DNA from 2 places in the Cytobacillus sp. FSL R5-0569 genome. Region 1 is predicted to be linked to the other one. Evidence: a T-box and tRNA genes for the amino acid it is inferred to sense, from the RefSeq annotation. Region 1 holds a T-box; the other holds one or more tRNA genes.
What was found. The T-box of region 1 lies ahead of tyrS (tyrosine--tRNA ligase). A T-box ahead of a tRNA ligase gene usually reads a tRNA of that ligase, here a tRNA-Tyr.
Positions count from the first base shown of each region.

Region 2: it has a tRNA-Tyr gene. The T-box ahead of tyrS (tyrosine--tRNA ligase) is inferred to sense a tRNA for this amino acid. The anticodon was not compared.

Region 1 is NZ_JBBOWW010000001.1:1,523,384-1,531,901, forward strand. It holds gene MKX78_RS07910 (4-hydroxyphenylacetate 3-hydroxylase family protein) at 1-661, shown strand, start outside; gene tyrS (tyrosine--tRNA ligase) at 729-1,976, opposite strand; T-box leader at 2,016-2,228, opposite strand; gene MKX78_RS07920 (MarR family winged helix-turn-helix transcriptional regulator) at 2,233-2,712, opposite strand; gene MKX78_RS07925 (helix-turn-helix domain-containing protein) at 2,822-3,373, opposite strand; gene MKX78_RS07930 (AzlC family ABC transporter permease) at 3,495-4,220, shown strand; gene MKX78_RS07935 (AzlD domain-containing protein) at 4,210-4,518, shown strand; gene MKX78_RS07940 (M48 family metallopeptidase) at 4,620-5,894, shown strand; gene MKX78_RS07945 (IDEAL domain-containing protein) at 6,048-6,284, opposite strand; gene MKX78_RS07950 (competence protein ComK) at 6,502-7,062, shown strand; gene MKX78_RS07955 (hypothetical protein) at 7,069-7,446, opposite strand; gene MKX78_RS07960 (S9 family peptidase) at 7,659-8,518, shown strand, end outside.
Region 2 is NZ_JBBOWW010000001.1:201,492-210,009, reverse strand. It holds gene glmM (phosphoglucosamine mutase) at 1-933, opposite strand, end outside; gene MKX78_RS01135 (CdaR family protein) at 970-2,298, opposite strand; gene cdaA (diadenylate cyclase CdaA) at 2,291-3,133, opposite strand; gene MKX78_RS01125 (anti-sigma factor family protein) at 3,378-4,007, opposite strand; gene sigW (RNA polymerase sigma factor SigW) at 4,021-4,584, opposite strand; gene MKX78_RS01115 (aspartyl-phosphate phosphatase Spo0E family protein) at 4,906-5,070, shown strand; gene rocF (arginase) at 5,095-5,991, opposite strand; tRNA gene MKX78_RS01105 (tRNA-Lys) at 6,371-6,443, opposite strand; tRNA gene MKX78_RS01100 (tRNA-Gln) at 6,449-6,523, opposite strand; tRNA gene MKX78_RS01095 (tRNA-Tyr) at 6,603-6,686, opposite strand; tRNA gene MKX78_RS01090 (tRNA-Thr) at 6,705-6,780, opposite strand; tRNA gene MKX78_RS01085 (tRNA-Val) at 6,801-6,876, opposite strand; tRNA gene MKX78_RS01080 (tRNA-Glu) at 6,881-6,955, opposite strand; tRNA gene MKX78_RS01075 (tRNA-Thr) at 6,980-7,052, opposite strand; tRNA gene MKX78_RS01070 (tRNA-Asn) at 7,084-7,158, opposite strand; rRNA gene rrf (5S ribosomal RNA) at 7,178-7,294, opposite strand; rRNA gene MKX78_RS01060 (23S ribosomal RNA) at 7,525-8,518, opposite strand, start outside.

The DNA.
Region 1 (8,518 bases):
TGATGTCTTTGTTCCGTGGGAGAGAGTTTTACTGCATGATAACCCTATTGCTTTAGCTCAGTTAAAAGTTGATTCTATTTCTAATAGCTTAGCGTATCATCAAGCCATTGTGCGCTTGCAAACGAAGTTATCTTTTATGGCAGCAGTAGCAAATGCCATGGCACATGTGATTGGAGCAGATGGCTATTTACATGTACAAGAAAAGCTAGGGGAACTTATTATCCAAATTCGCACAATTGAAGGGTTAATCATTGCCGCTGAACAAAATGGAAAGTTGGAGAAAGACATTTATATTCCAGATTTTAATTATATTCAAACAGCGAGAGTACTGGGGACGAAATATTATCCCAATGCAGTTGAAATCATTCAATTAATAGGTGCTGGCGGCTTGATACAATTACCTTCGTCCATGGCCGATCTATCAGGTCAAATCAGTCAGTTGACACAACAGTATTATAAAGGGAAGAATGCTACTGCAGAAGAAAGGACGAAGCTATTTAAATTAGCTTGGGATTTAATAGGTTCACCTTTTGGTTCTCGTCATGAATTATACGAGCGCTTTTATTCTGGGGATCCGATGCTGCAAACAGCAGATATGTGGCGGAAATATGATAAAAAAGAGTGGACGAGACAGCTAGCTCCCTTTTGGAAAAACTGTTAGTAGAAGAAGCCTAAACATTGAAATAGCCACCTGATAAAAGGTGACTATTTTTAAATTACCTCACAACCTAATTCTTTAACAATAATTTCATGAATTTTCTTTTACCTACTGAAACAATCATATTATGGCTAATCGTAGTCGTTTCCATATCAGTGATGATTTTTTTACCATCTATTTTAATTGCGCCACCAGCAATCATTCTTTTAGCCTCGGATTTTGAAGGCAGTAAGCCTGTATCTACTAACAATTGCACAATGGTGATAGAAGTTGGGCCAGTCCATGTCATTGTCGGCAGTTCTTCAGGTACTTCTCCTTTTTGGAAAATCGTAATAAATTGTTGTTCTGCTTTTTCAGCTGCCTCTTCATCATGGTACATTTGTACAATTAGCTTTGCTAATTGCATCTTTACATTACGTGGATGGAGGGTTCGCTTATCTAGCCCTTCTTCTATCTCAGTTATTTCTTCAGGTGTAAGTGGAGTAATAAGTGTAAAGTACTTCACCATGAGTTCATCCGGAATGGACATCGCTTTCCCGTACATTTCGTTTGCTGGTTCATTAATACCGATATAATTATTCTTCGATTTTGACATTTTCTCAACGCCATCTAACCCTTCAAGTAGTGGCATCAACAGCGCAATTTGCTTAGGTTTCCCAAATTTCTCTTGAAAGTGCCTACCCATAAGGACATTAAAGTGTTGATCAGTGCCTCCTAACTCAATACCACATTCAAGCACAACAGAATCGTATCCTTGCATGACTGGGTAGAAGAATTCGTGTAAAGAAATCGGCTTCCCGAAGGCAATTCTTTCTTCAAAGTCATCACGTTCCATTAAGCGGGCAATGGTAATTTTACCTGCTAATTGAATGACTTCATCAAACTTAAGTTGAGAGAGCCATGTTGAATTATAATGTAATTCAACTTTTTCCATATCGAGTACTTTACCAAATTGCTCAAAGTAAGTTTGGGCGTTATGCTTCACTTCTTCATCGGTTAATGGTTTTCTAGCGATGGACTTACCTGTCGGATCACCAATCTTACCAGTAAAATCCCCAATTAATAATTGAATCGTATGACCATTATCTTGAAATTGCTTTAATTTCTTTAAAACAACCGTATGACCTAAATGAACGTCAGGAGCTGAAGGGTCTAAGCCAAGCTTTATCTTTAAAGGTTTATTTAATAAAATAGATTTTGCTAACTTTTCTTCTAATTCTTCAGTGGGTATTATTTCTTGCACACCTTGTTTGTATAACTTTAATTGTCTCTGTAACTCTTTTAATTGCTGTTCTGATAATTTTTCTTTCACAATTATTCACATCCTTAAAAAATAATAAAAATCCACATCCCTGATAAAAGGGACGTGGATTTCACGCGTTACCACCCTAATTGAGAAGTATAATACTTCTCCACCTCAACATTTAACGAACGTAGCCGTTCATTGCAAGTAGCAATGAAAGTTCAAGAAGTTGTAATTCGCTTCATCCTTTATACCGACTCTCAGTCATTTGTCGGCTCTCTGTGATAGGGAGGAGGTTGCTACTAAGACTTCTATCATCACTTTTTCTTTATTAAAATTTATTGTCTTTAATGAGCCGGTAAAGGGTTGCAGCTAATTGCTTTTGATCGTCCGTTTTTAACCCTTTAACAATGGAGATTTCTCCCTCATGAAATTCGGGATAAAGCTCTTCAATGACGTCTCTACCCTTAGGTGTAATCACAACAAAAGTGTTTCGGCGATCTCTTGGGTCGGTTTCCCTTCTGCAAAATGACTTATTCTCTAATGTACGCATAATATTACTGATTGTTGCTTTTGATACACCTGCAGAAAGGGCAAGCTCTTTTGTTTCCATTTTTCCATATATCCATAAATCATAAAGAATCGAAAAGGAAGTCCAAGAGATTTTATGCTTGGCTAACACTTCTTGCTCTAGCTTATTTTTAATGCCTTGGCCAATGCGATATAGGCTAGTGACTACGGCTATTGCATTTGGCTCTATCGTTGTTTTTTTACTTATCTTTTGAATGACCGTTGACTCTTCAGGATGCAAATAGCCATCTTCGTCTAATTGGTGAATAGGATCACCCCTCTTTTATTTTCAGAATCATTAGCTATGAAATGATTCTACAAAAAAAGAAACAGAATTGCAACCCTTAAACTTAAGGGTAATACAAAACTGTTTGATAAATAATCATATCTTCCCCAATATTGCGATACGTATGTGCTTTGTTGGCGGAGAAACGGATGGAATTACCTGGTTGAATGGTGTATTGTTGTTCATTAATTTCAAGTTGTAGTGTACCAGTAATCACCGTTACATACTCTTCAACACCTTCATTATGTTTTTCTGATAGATGTTCATAACCTGTCTCAATCTCGACAGTAAAAATTTCAAACTTTTTCCTTGGGTCAAATGGGAAGACCGGATATACGCGATATTTCCCACTATACTCCATAATGGGGCTTATATCATGGCGATTAACCACATGAATAGGAGACTGCTGTTCCTTAATTAAAGATGAGAAGGAAACTTGTAATCCTGTGGCAATCTTCCATAATGTTGTCACTGTTGGGTTGGATTCACCACGTTCTATTTGCCCAAGCATCGCTTTACTTACATTAGTTAAGTTTGCTGTAGTATCTAGACTTAAACCTCGTGCTTTACGTAGATTTTTTAAGTTAACACCGATATTTTTTTGAATATTATCCATAATTCCTCCGAAAATGATTGTTTATTATAACGTACGAATGTATAATATATTGTACAAATAACTAATCAGTTTATTTATTCAATATTATACTATTTTTTGGGATGAAGGGTAGGGAGAAATCTTGGCGGAGCTATTGTTACAAACAAGAGAAGTACCATTTCGAAAAGGGGTGCAGGCTGGTGTAAGTATTGCGATTGGTTATGCCCCCGTTGCACTTACGTTTGGCTTATTAGCAAAGACAACAGGTTTATCTTTTATAGAGACTGTACTTATGAGTATGATTGTTTTTGCAGGTGCATCACAATATATGGCACTTAGCTTAATTAGTTTAGGGACGAGTACTTTCGAAATTATTTTTACAACTTTTATTGTTAATATTCGCCATTTTCTGATGAGTACAGCGCTTAATGAAAAAGCCGAAGATGACAGACTAATGAAAAAGGCACTCTATTCATTCGGCATTACAGATGAATCTTTTTCAGTTATTGCTACAAAAGATGGCGTGCAAAAAACTGGTTTTATTTTAGGTGTGAATATCATTGGGTATATGAGCTGGGTTACCTTTACTGCTCTTGGGTTCGTCGTTGGTGCAAACTTGCCACAAGTGTTACAAGAAAGCATGACAGTTGCGCTATATGCAATGTTTATTGGTCTACTTGTCCCTTCGATGAAAGGCAGTGCTAAAGTTGTTTACCTTGCTGCTATTGCTGCCGGATTAAACACTATTTTTACCTTTACCGGTGCACTTTCAACAGGATGGTCAATTGTTATAGCAACTTTAATTTCTTCCGTTCTTGTTGAGGTTATAGAAGGAATGAAGAGGGAGGATCGGCAAAATGAGCAATGAAGTACTTTGGTTAATTATTGGCATGGGTCTTGTTACATATCTTCCAAGGGTTGCGCCATTTTTACTTTTTAAAGGAAAGGAACTGCCTATATTTGTGCAATCTGTTCTGAAAAATGTTCCTTATGCGACTCTCGGTGCTCTTATTTTTCCTGGGGTTTTGCTTATTGGAGAAAGCATCTGGTACGGCTTACTTGGTGCAGCGATTGCGTTTATTGTTGCTTATATTGGCGCGAATGTAGTCTTTGTTGTCCTTAGTGCTATTATTGTTTTGTCAGGTTACTCCTTATTCATCAGTTAGTTATTTCTTTCCTCTTTTTTGCAGTTCTAAATATGGAAAAGTATACTAAACTAAGTATGAAGGGTTGTACTTTTTTCATTGAGATTAAAGGAGGGAACAAATTGGCAAGAAAAATTGGTCTTTATGGCATTCTTGGCTACTTTTTATATGGTTTATTCTTTTATTGGTATTTATTCCATTTTGCAAATACAGATTTACCATTCGAGTATCAAGGTACAGTTGCTGATCCTGCCACTTTTTTAAATGGTAGAGAACTTGTATTAACTGAGGAATATTCAAAAATACGTAATTTACTATTTTTCTTGTCTACACCTTTTGAATGGATGTTTTACTTATCAATTCTTTTATTGGGGTTATCTGGTGCATTTAAAAAATGGGCTGAGCAATCTTCTAAATTCAAATTTGTGCAAACGTCTATTTATGTTGCTTGGTTGTCACTATTCGCTTTTATCGCTACGACACCACTCAGTTATATCAGTTATCATTTTTCAAAGCAGTACAATATTTCTACGCAAAGCTTTGCTAGCTGGATGAAAGATGAACTTATAGACTTTTGGGTGAACTTTGGCATGATGGTGCTTATCGTTTATGTATTGTATCTGCTTATTAATAAAAGCAGGAAGCGGTGGTGGCTATATGCTTGGATGTTAACCGTTCCTTTTTCATTGTTTTTAATGTTCCTTCAACCAGTGGTCATTGATCCGTTATATAATGATTTCTCTCCTTTAAAGAATAAGGAATTAGAGAGTAAAATATTGGCGCTTGCTCATGAAGCAAACATCCCAGCTGACCATGTGTTTGAAGTTGATATGGCGGAGAAAACGAATGCTTTGAACGCTTATGTTACTGGTATTGGATCAAATTCCCGGATTGTTCTCTGGGATACAACATTAAATAGATTAGATGATGACGGTATTTTATTTATTATGGCACATGAAATGGCGCACTATGTTGAGAAGCATATATATATTGGCATAGGCGGATATTTATTATTATCTTTAGTTGGATTGTATTTAACTTATCGCATAATGGAATGGGCGGTAACGAAGTATGGAGATGCATTGAAGATTCCAGCAGTAAATGATATCCGTTCATTACCATTATTTCTTATAATTATTTCCATGCTTCTGTTCATTTCTAGTCCGTTGTCCAATTTAGTTTCACGCTATCAAGAAACAAGAGCGGATCATTATGCAGTTGAATTAACAAAAGATCCAGAAGCGGGGATCGAAACTTTTCAAGAGCTTACCAAAGCTGGTCTTAGTCAAGTGAATCCACCATTACTTGTGAAGGTATTTCGCTATGGACATCCGACAATGTTGGATCGAATCATTGACTTAGAAGAATATCAAATAAAACATCGAGACGATGAATAGATAAAAAAGAGGTACCATTTTGTGCACACAGCCTTTTGCATTTGCAACGGGGGGTGTGTATATTTTGTTTTTTTAATTTTTTCCCTTCCTTACCTTGATTCCCAGTATAATTCAAAAATAAAAAATCCCCCATTGGTGGTGGAGGATAATAGGTTACGAGCCATATTCTTTTTGCAGTTGAATATATTCATTTGATAGTGTAATGAACATTTTTTTATTTTTGCAGTCTAATGCTTTATCTAATTTCACTTTTACAGCTTGCAGTTTTCTGTTTAGGATAGCGTCGCTAATGACCATGTCGACATATAAGTCTAAAACAAATGCTTCTTTCTTTCTTTTGCGTTTCATGGCGCTTGCTTTCATTAATTCGGCGTATGATTTTTCTTTCATAAAAATCACCCCAATGGCTTTTTATTAGTATATGTAAAGAATTGTATTTATTCAACTTATTTTTGAATTTTTAAAAAATTAAATATATTATTTTCAAATAAATTGTCAATTAAATAGGAAAAAAGACTGGTTATCATCTTCTCTTTCTGGTAAAATAGAGCTAATTTTAAAAATATTTAGTTTATTTTTCAAAAAAAGTAAAGGGGTGTACCGTTTTATGGCTGAGAAGGAAACGATGATTGAAGAGTATGAAATTAATACAGAAACAATGATGATTTTGCCTATTGAATATGGTAGTAAGATTTATTCTCATATTTATGAAATCGAAGGTGAAGCGGTTTCGCCTTTTAAACCGCTTGAAATTATTAAGAAAAGTTGTCGCTTTTTTGGTGCTAGCTATGAAGGTAGAAAAGAGGGGACAAGACAACTGACAGGTATTACACATAAAGCACCTATTACGATTGATCCCACTAATCTCATTTATTTTTTTCCCACAGCTTCTGCTACAAACCCCAACTGTATATGGATATCTAATGAGCATGTGCTCCATTATCGTCCGCATGAGGGAGGACAAACAGAAGTAACTTTTAGAAATAGGCGTACGCATATTATCCCTGTTTCACATAACATATTTCAAAATCAAATTCTAAGAACCGTTCTGTTAAAAGATACGTTATCGAGCAGAATTGAAGAAACGGAACGAAAATCGCTTTACTTTCTAAAAAGGAAAAAAGCTGAGAAAGTTTCAGAAAACATTAACTTCCTTCGCAGATTATGATGGATATTATTGGCTAATTTGCGATGAAGTATAACGTTTGAATAAATAAAACTCCAGTAATTCATGGACTTTATTTCGTATACGAGGGTTAAAATAATTATGCTGCTCTTCATATCCTTTATAAAGAAACATGAACATTGTAAATGCTTCATCGCGCTTAATTTCTTGTACACTCAACTTTTCTTTATTCATATAGTGCTTCACGCTTCTTAATTCCTTCTGAATTACCCTCATTGTTTCATCAACTAAATTCACATAAGGTTGCTTCAACTTAAACGGACTTGCATCAATCACTTTTAAATCCCTATTAAGTATCGTAAGCACCATTGGCAAATAAATCGCTTGTTCCATAATATTCCGGTCTCGCTCAGGAATTCTTGTCATCGTAAATACTTCTCCTTTTTTGGTATAGAACATTTGTTCTTATTATATTCTACTCTCATTAAAATATTCATGCAACTGTATCCATTTTTTGTTATTTGATTTTTAGCTTGAAAGAGAGGTATGAATTACTCACAATAAAAGTGGGTAAATAAAGGGGAATATTCCTTACGTCACGAATAAAAGTGAGAAGAACCTATAGAGGAGTGAAGAGGATGAATGCAAAAAAACGAATCAAGCCGGAGGATCAATATCAACTGAAGTCGGTAACTGATCCACAATTAAGTAAGAATGGCTATGATTGTATTTATATAGAAACGACCATGTGTGAAGAAGAAAATACATATAGCTCTCATTTGTTTTACATAAATACCAATCAACCTGCAGAAACGCAACAATTAACATACGGAAAAGGGAGAAACTTGGCACCAAGATGGTCACCAGATGGGTCACAAATCGCATTTGTTTCTAATCGTAATAATGAGGTGAATCAAATATTTATGTTATCAATGAATGGAGGCGAAGCAAAACAGCTGACAAATGAACCGAATGGTGCGACCAACCCTATATGGTCACCGGATGGTAAAAGAATCGCTTTTCAATCAACTGTAGAGAAAGAGAACCTTCCAGAAAAAAACAAGGATAAACCAGAGCCGGTTGAAATAGAAAGGATGAAATATAAGTCTGACGCCAAAGGTTTATGGTCTGGTGATTATCAACATATTGGCGTAATTGATATTGCTTCAGGAGAGCGTGAATGGCTTACAACAGGAGAGCAGGATTATTATCTCCAATGCTGGTCTCCGGACAATCAATCCATCGCATTATTAGCCGATTTGGCAACAGATAAAGATCATTCCTTCAATAATGATGTTTACATATTAGATGTTGAAAGTAAGCAGATGGAGAATATGACAAAAGGAGTTGCCAGCTTCTCTCATGTATCATGGTCCCCTGATGGCAAATGTTTAGGGCTAATTGGGTCGAAGTCGACTTATAAGAATGCTTCTTTGTCCAAGATATGGACATTAGATGTATTCTCAGGAGAATTGACTTGTTTAACAGAAGAATGGGA
Region 2 (8,518 bases), 1.3 Mb from region 1:
AACATAGCGGTCACCGACTGCCGTTTGCACACTTTTCATCTCATTTGCTTCTAATCCCTTATAGAAACCAAGGTTGCTCATTACTGTAGAAACAACGGTATCCTCTTTAAGTCTACCTTGTTCTTTCAAGTACTTCGCACAAATGAACATGATTTGGTCACCATCTACCACTTGCCCTTTTTCATCGATAGCTATCAACCGATCGCCATCACCATCAAAGGCAAGCCCTACATCCGCTCCTCTTTCTTTCACAAAAGCAGCTAAGGCTTCTGGATGTGTAGAGCCCACTTCCTCATTAATATTTAACCCATTGGGTGAAGCACCCATCATCGATAAATCGGCATCCAAGTCAGCAAATAAATGATTTGCTAAGAATGAAGTCGCTCCATGTGCACAATCTAAAGCGATATGAATGCCAGAAAAATCATCATCAACAGATTGCTTTAAGTATTGCAGATATTTCTGTCCGCCTTCGAAGTAATCATTCACTTGTCCAAGATCACCACCAACTGGTCGTGGAAGGGAATCATTCTCCTTGTCCATTAGTTCTTCGATTTCATTTTCCTGTGCATCTGAAAGCTTGAAGCCATCTGGACCAAAAAACTTAATTCCATTATCCGCAACAGGATTATGGGAAGCAGATATCATTACGCCCGCCTCTGCATCTAATGCTTTCGTTAAATAGGCAACACCTGGAGTAGAAATAACGCCGAGTCGCATCACTTCTGCGCCGATAGAAAGAAGGCCTGCTACCAGTGCATTCTCAAGCATATGTCCTGAGATTCTTGTATCTCTCCCAATTAAAACTTTTGGGCGTTCTTGATCTTTTGTTAATACATATCCACCAAATCTACCTAGTTTAAAGGCTAACTCTGGCGTTAACTCACTATTTGCCACTCCGCGAACGCCATCCGTACCAAAATATTTTCCCATTATTAATCGCTCCTTCACTTTCCTCTGCTGTTCCATCTATTCTTTTTCTGTAATATTGATTGTTGCCGTCTCACTCTCAAGTTGGGACTCAACACCAAGAGGTGCGTCTAATTGAATATTCACCTCATGTTCTCCAGGATCAAGGCCAGATACATCTATAGATAGGATAAAATCACCTTTACTTAAACTATTCATATCCTTTTCATTACCAGAAACCTTCAAGCTTGTCTCACCTTCATCAGGGCTTTGAAATGTCACATCATATTGGTCGTCTAATCCTGTGATTGTTATCGGCATGCCTGAATAGGTTCGATTCACTGTTTGTTCATTTGCGGCTTGTTCCTGCTCTTGTTCTTGTACTTGTGATTCTTCTTCCTCACTGCTGCTATCTTCTGGTGCTTCTTGTTCCTTAACAGTCACATTGGCATTAACCGTCACTTCTTTAGGATCAACACTAGTAATTCCGTCTGAGATGATCACAGGTAATTTTATTTCCTGATCTTTATCGAGTTTGCTTAAATCGACCTCTACCCTAACCGTTTTTACATCATTTAGAACATTTTCTGGAGCAAAAATGGTTGCTTCTGTTTGGCTGAGTTTAAGAGAGTCTAACTCAACTCCCGAAGGAAGGCTCCCGGTTTCAACAATATCGATGGGCACCGTCTTACTTAAACGCTTCACATCGACCGAAACCTCCACCTCACCTGGATTTACATCTACATCTAATTTATTCATATTACGATCGAGCACATTAATCGCGGCTGTTTCTGTAAATGATTCCGTTATAGAACCTTTTGTATTAACAGTTGCTTTGACATAAGCAATCGATTCAATCACATTTTTGGCACCTGTTATTTTGACTGTACTAGGTTCAGCAAGTGCTGCTTCGGCCTTGTAACCTTCTTCAAGTAAACTATTGTTAAATTCTGCTTCCACATTGAACTCTTCAGTTACTTTTTCATCAATTGTTACATCTACAGTAGAAGGGTCAATTATATATTCAAGCTTATCGGATAGATCTTTAATCCCTACCTCTACTTCTTGTCGACCAATTTCTGCATCTGATAAGTCCACAAACACTTCAAAGTTCCGCTGTGCCTTCGCATTTTCCAAATGGCTCCTTGGGCCATCTAAAGTAACAGCCACTGTTTCTGGAAGTCCGGAAACGACAAGATTATCTGTATCATAGTAAGCTGTGAGCGGAACATTTTCAATGACAGCTGAGCCATCATCTCCAGGTACATTGATACTTCTATTATCGTTATTCGTATCATAAACCGAATCAAACAGGAGCAGAGCAATTAATAAAGCCACTACCTTCATAAACCATCTGGTATCAATGAGCTTATCAATATATTTATCCATTTTTCTTTCCCCTCCAGTTCCAAAGAGTGGAAGAAGATTGTTTTGATTTAGCTGAGTGAATAAGCTTCTCATTTAATAGTTCTTTGAGCTGATCGAGTTTCAAATCGCGTGTAAGTTCACCATTTTTCGCTACAGATATTCCACCTGTCTCTTCAGACACAATAATGGTGATACTATCTGTTACTTCACTAATTCCCATCGCTGCTCTATGTCTAGTACCTAACTCTTTAGAGATAAAAGGACTTTCTGATAAAGGCAAGTAACATGCAGCAGCTGCAATTTGACTTTTCTGTATAATAACGGCGCCATCATGTAATGGTGTATTGGGAATAAAGATATTAATAAGTAATTCTGATGATATTTTGGAATGCAATGGAATACCAGTTTCAATATAGTCACCCATACCAGTTTCACGTTCAATCGAAATTAGCGCACCAATTCTCCGCTTAGCCATGTAATCAACAGACTTTACAATTGCAGTAACTAATTGATCTTGATCCATCTCTTCTTGGTTACCACTTCTAACGAAGAATTTACCCCTACCAAGCTGCTCTAGTGCACGACGCAACTCTGGTTGGAAGATAATAATAATGGCTAGTACCCCCCATAAGAGAACTTGTTCCATCATCCATCCTAAAGTTTGCAAATGAAGGATATCACTTAAAACCTTTACAATCAGAATAATAAATATCCCTTTGACTAATTGGACGGCTTTCGTCCCTTTAACAATCATAATTAATTTATATATAACGAACCAGACAAGGAGAATGTCTACTGTATTCGCTAAAAGCCTTAATAAAGGTAAATCTGTGAAAGATAAATCTAAAAGCGACATTTTCCTTCCTCCAAGTATTTATTTCCACCATTAAAATAGTCGTTTAACCTACTTATTATACCATATTTCTAATGAAATCCAATTTTCTAGTTATGTATACAATCGTGAACGTTATTAAAATATATCCTACATTTTTATTACTACATATGCAAAGATTAAGCGATTTATTAACAAACAATTACATATTTACACTTCTTTGAACAAAGGAAAAAGCCACCGCATTATAGCAGTGACCTATATTCTCTTACTCTTTTTCATCCTCTTGTGTAACAGTCGAGATTAAACTTTTACTTGTATTTTTAATGTGATACCATAACCATTCAAAAAGCTGGTCTACTTCTTTTATTTCTCCTGTGACGTTACCAGCCGAGGCTAAATATTGCTCACCATTAATGACCGTTGCATCCCCTTCGACTTCACCATTTATTTGCAAGTTTCCATTCTTAACAACAACATCTCCCTTGACCACTTCTCCTTCTGGGACAATGACCGTATCGTTCTCAATCACTAGATTAGATTGCTTGGAAACAGACAATGCACTTTCTTGATTCCAGGCAGATAGAACACTTCCAGACATTAAGATAAGAAAGAGTGATGCTGCAGCAAGCATTGGGTGCTTCCTGAGCCACCTTTGTGCACCTACTTTTTTCTTTTCTTTAGGCAGTCTCGCCATCACATTCTCAGTAAAACCTGCAGGCGCTTGGAAATGTGACGTACTCTGGACAAAGGCAATCGCTCGCTTTAGTTCATGAAAATGCATGCGGCATTCTTCACATTGCTCTATATGTGTTTTGAGTAATTGTTTATGCTCATCTGTTATTTCTTCATCTAAATATTCATGCATATATTCAATAATTTCTTCATTACATTTCACTGAAATCACCTTCTTATACGTAGCGTAATTGCTTTCTTAAAGCTTCTCTTCCCCTATGAATCCTCGTTTTCACAGTGCCTAATGGTAGATCTAAGGTCTCACTGATTTCATTCAAGGATAGTTCTTCAATGTACTTAAGCACGATGACCGATCGATATTTTTCCGGTAGCTTCGAAATTTCCATTTGTATGGTTTCCTGCAACTCCATTTTTTCTACATCTTCTTCAGGTAGTTTCGTACTCGCGGGAATTTGTGAGTACATATTTAAACCGTCTGTTCCTGCTACTTCCGCGTCCAAATAATAGTCAGGCTTTTTCTTCCTGATCCGGTCAATACATAGGTTTGTTGCAATGCGATATAACCATGTTGAGAACTTTAAGTTCGTATTGAAGCTTTGTATATTTACATATGCTCGTAAGAAAGCTTCTTGTGCAATATCTTCAGACTCATGTTGATTACCCAACATTCGATAACAGATATGATATACTCTGTCTTTGTATATTTCTACTATTTCAGCGTAAGCATCTTGATCTCCTTTTAATACTTGTTTAATTCTTTTCTTCACCAACAATTCCATCTATTTACCCCCGCTCTATGCGGCTTATCGATAATCATTTACGAATCGATAGCAAAAAGGTTTCACATATTTTTTATTAGGTTCCTTTTCCTCCATAAGTACTTTGGTTATATAAGAGTTATCACATAATATTTTAACAAATTTTAACTAAAGTAGTTTAATTAATTTTCATACTGGGTATAAAGGATTTAAAACCAGTGTGTTGACGAAGGAAAAAAGACCTTCCCTTCAATATTTTTGCTCCAACGAACAAGAGACCATACATTTAAAAATTGTCTACGTGCTGGAATAAAATTTTCAAATGGAAAGGACAATGATCTCATGTATACGGAGGAACTATTAAAAGATATTGAAATACACAGAGCTAAAATGGTTGAACTTGCTTCTATTTCTTCATTTTCAAACCACCAAGTTCTTAAAGCGAGCATTGAATTGGACAACCTAATTAATAGATACTATACATTAACATTAAAAAAAGAAGCTTGAGCATCGACTCAAGCTTCTTTCACTTTATAGTAATTTTTCACCGAATAGCGAGCCCATTAAGGCCACCGCTGCATCAGCTGTTTTATTTCTTTCATCTAATATTGGATTAACCTCAACAAATTCGGCCGAAGTAATCATTTGGGATTCTGCCAGTATTTCCATAGCAAGGTGGCTCTCTCGATAACTTATCCCCCCCATAACTGGTGTACCCACACCAGGTGCATCAGATGGATCAAGACCATCTAAATCTAACGAAAGGTGAACACCATCTGTTCGGTCTTGTAAATAACTAATCGTCTCTTCCATTACCCTCGGCATCCCTAAGCGATCAATTTCATGCATCGTAAAGACTTTTATTCCCTTGGCTTTAATCAAATCCCTTTCGCCTTGGTCTAAAGACCTTGCTCCTATAATCACAACATTTTCAGGCTTCAACTTCTTATGGACTCCTCCTACCTCTAATAACAATGGATGCCCATATCCTAGAGCGACTGCTAAGGACATCCCATGAATATTACCGGATGGCGAAGTATCTGCTGTATTTAAGTCCCCGTGTGCATCGTACCAAATCACACCTAAGTTATGATAATGCTGTAATAAACCAGCTAACGTACCAATAGCGATACTATGATCCCCTCCTAAAACAAGAGGAAATGCTCCTTTTTTTACTACCCCATCAACTTGATCTGCTAAGATTTTAGTCTTTTCTGCAATTAAGTCCAAGTTTCTTAAACCTGTTTCCTTATCTATTTGTTCAGTCGACCTACCTATTTCAATATCACCTAAATCATCAACTTGGTGATTAAGTTCTTGTAATCTATTTTCAATGCCCGCATATCGGATGGCACTTGGCCCCATGTCTACCCCTCTTCGTAATTGTCCCAAGTCCATCGGCATACCAATAATTGAAATGTTTTTCATTTAGTTGCTCCCCCTACTAAAGAATGAATTCTCTCTCTATTGTAAACGGTTACATTCTGATGGTTCAACTGTGCAAAATTTTGTATATCTATACAAAAAAAGGGCATTTATTATTGCTCTGGGTCAATTACTGTGGGCAGGATAGCAGAACACAAACGGAAAATGATATATTTCTAAACACAGATTGAATTACAAATCACCAAAAATAGATGCGCTTCTTCTGCTTACTTAGTTAAGTCAGCTTAAAGGATTGTACAAAGAAAGGCCCTGTGATATCTCATACAAGAAGTATGTGGGTAATTTCCTTATGTTTAATCTCATGGGAAAAATACAAGATAACAAATAAAAATCCTTAAACATAAAATGTTTAAGGATTAAGTGAGCCATGAAGGACTCGAACCTTCGACCCTCTGATTAAAAGTCAGATGCTCTACCAACTGAGCTAATGGCTCGAAAATGGCTGGGCTAGCAGGGATCGAACCTGCGAATGACGGAATCAAAATCCGTTGCCTTACCGCTTGGCTATAGCCCATCGTATGTAAAAAAACAAAATAAAAAGGACTAATTATATTATGTCCGCTTTTTGGATTTTCATTCAAATAAAATTGAAATGGTGGAGGGGGGCAGATTCGAACTGCCGAACCCGAAGGAGCGGATTTACAGTCCGCCGCGTTTAGCCACTTCGCTACCCCTCCGACATAAATATATTAAAATGGTGCCGGCCAGAGGACTTGAACCCCCAACCTACTGATTACAAGTCAGTTGCTCTACCAATTGAGCTAGGCCGGCCCATCTATAGTAAATTGAAATGGTGGAGGATGACGGGATCGAACCGCCGACCCTCTGCTTGTAAGGCAGATGCTCTCCCAGCTGAGCTAATCCTCCAAAATGGTGACCCCTACGGGATTCGAACCCGTGTTACCGCCGTGAAAGGGCGGTGTCTTAACCGCTTGACCAAGGGGCCAAAAATATTTAAAGTTCTTACCAGAGCTTCCAACCGGGCTCGAACCGGTGACCTCTTCCTTACCATGGAAGTGCTCTACCTGCTGAGCTATGGAAGCATCAGCTAAATATCTTTGATTTTGTTTAAAATGGCTCCGCAGGTAGGATTCGAACCTACGACCGTTCGGTTAACAGCCGAATGCTCTACCACTGAGCTACTGCGGAATAATATGATAATATGTATGCCCGGCAACGTCCTACTCTCACAAGGGGACAGCCCCTAACTACCATCGGCGCTGAGAAGCTTAACTTCCGTGTTCGGTATGGGAACGGGTGTGACCTTCTCGCTATCGCCACCGGACTATGAAATTGTAAGGGAATCGTTCCCTCAAAACTAGGTAATGTTGAAGAAGATATTTATTGAGTAATCGCCTATGCGTTGCTGACGCGACTACTTACGTAGTGCTGTCTAGCTGCGGCGCCTAGGTGCTCGAGGTCATAAGCCAAATTTGTCATGAGGTTAAAGAACAACCTCCTGTCAAATTTGGCTTATGCTTGTCGCACCTGGGCAAGGCGCCTCCGCATTTCGAATTGGTTAAGTCCTCGATCGATTAGTATTAGTCAGCTACATGTGTCGCCACACTTCCACCTCTAACCTATCAACCTGATCATCTTTCAGGGATCTTACTAGCTTGCGCTATGGGAAATCTCATCTCGAGGGGGGCTTCATGCTTAGATGCTTTCAGCACTTATCCCTTCCGCACATAGCTACCCAGCGATGCCTTTGGCAAGACAACTGGTACACCAGCGGTGCGTCCATCCCGGTCCTCTCGTACTAAGGACAGCTCCTCTCAAATTTCCTGCGCCCACGACGGATAGGGACCGAACTGTCTCACGACGTTCTGAACCCAGCTCGCGTACCGCTTTAATGGGCGAACAGCCCAACCCTTGGGACCGACTACAGCCCCAGGATGCGATGAGCCGACATCGAGGTGCCAAACCTCCCCGTCGATGTGGACTCTTGGGGGAGATAAGCCTGTTATCCCCGGGGTAGCTTTTATCCGTTGAGCGATGGCCCTTCCATGCGGAACCACCGGATCACTAAGCCCGACTTTCGTCCCTGCTCGACTTGTAGGTCTCGCAGTCAAGCTCCCTTGTGCCTTTACACTCTACGAATGATTTCCAACCATTCTGAGGGAACCTTTGGGCGCCTCCGTTACTCTTTAGGAGGCGACCGCCCCAGTCAAACTGCCCACCTGACACTGTCTCCCATCCCGATAAGGGATGTGGGTTAGAATTTCAATACAGCCAGGGTAGTATCCCACCGACGCCTCCACCGAAGCTAGCGCTCCGGCTTCTAAGGCTCCTACCTATCCTGTACAAGCTGTACCAAAATTCAATATCAGGCTACAGTAAAGCTCCACGGGGTCTTTCCGTCCTGTCGCGGGTAACCTGCATCTTCACAGGTACTATAATTTCACCGAGTCTCTCGTTGAGACAGTGCCCAGATCGTTACGCCTTTCGTGCGGGTCGGAACTTACCCGACAAGGAATTTCGCTACCTTAGGACCGTTATAGTTACGGCC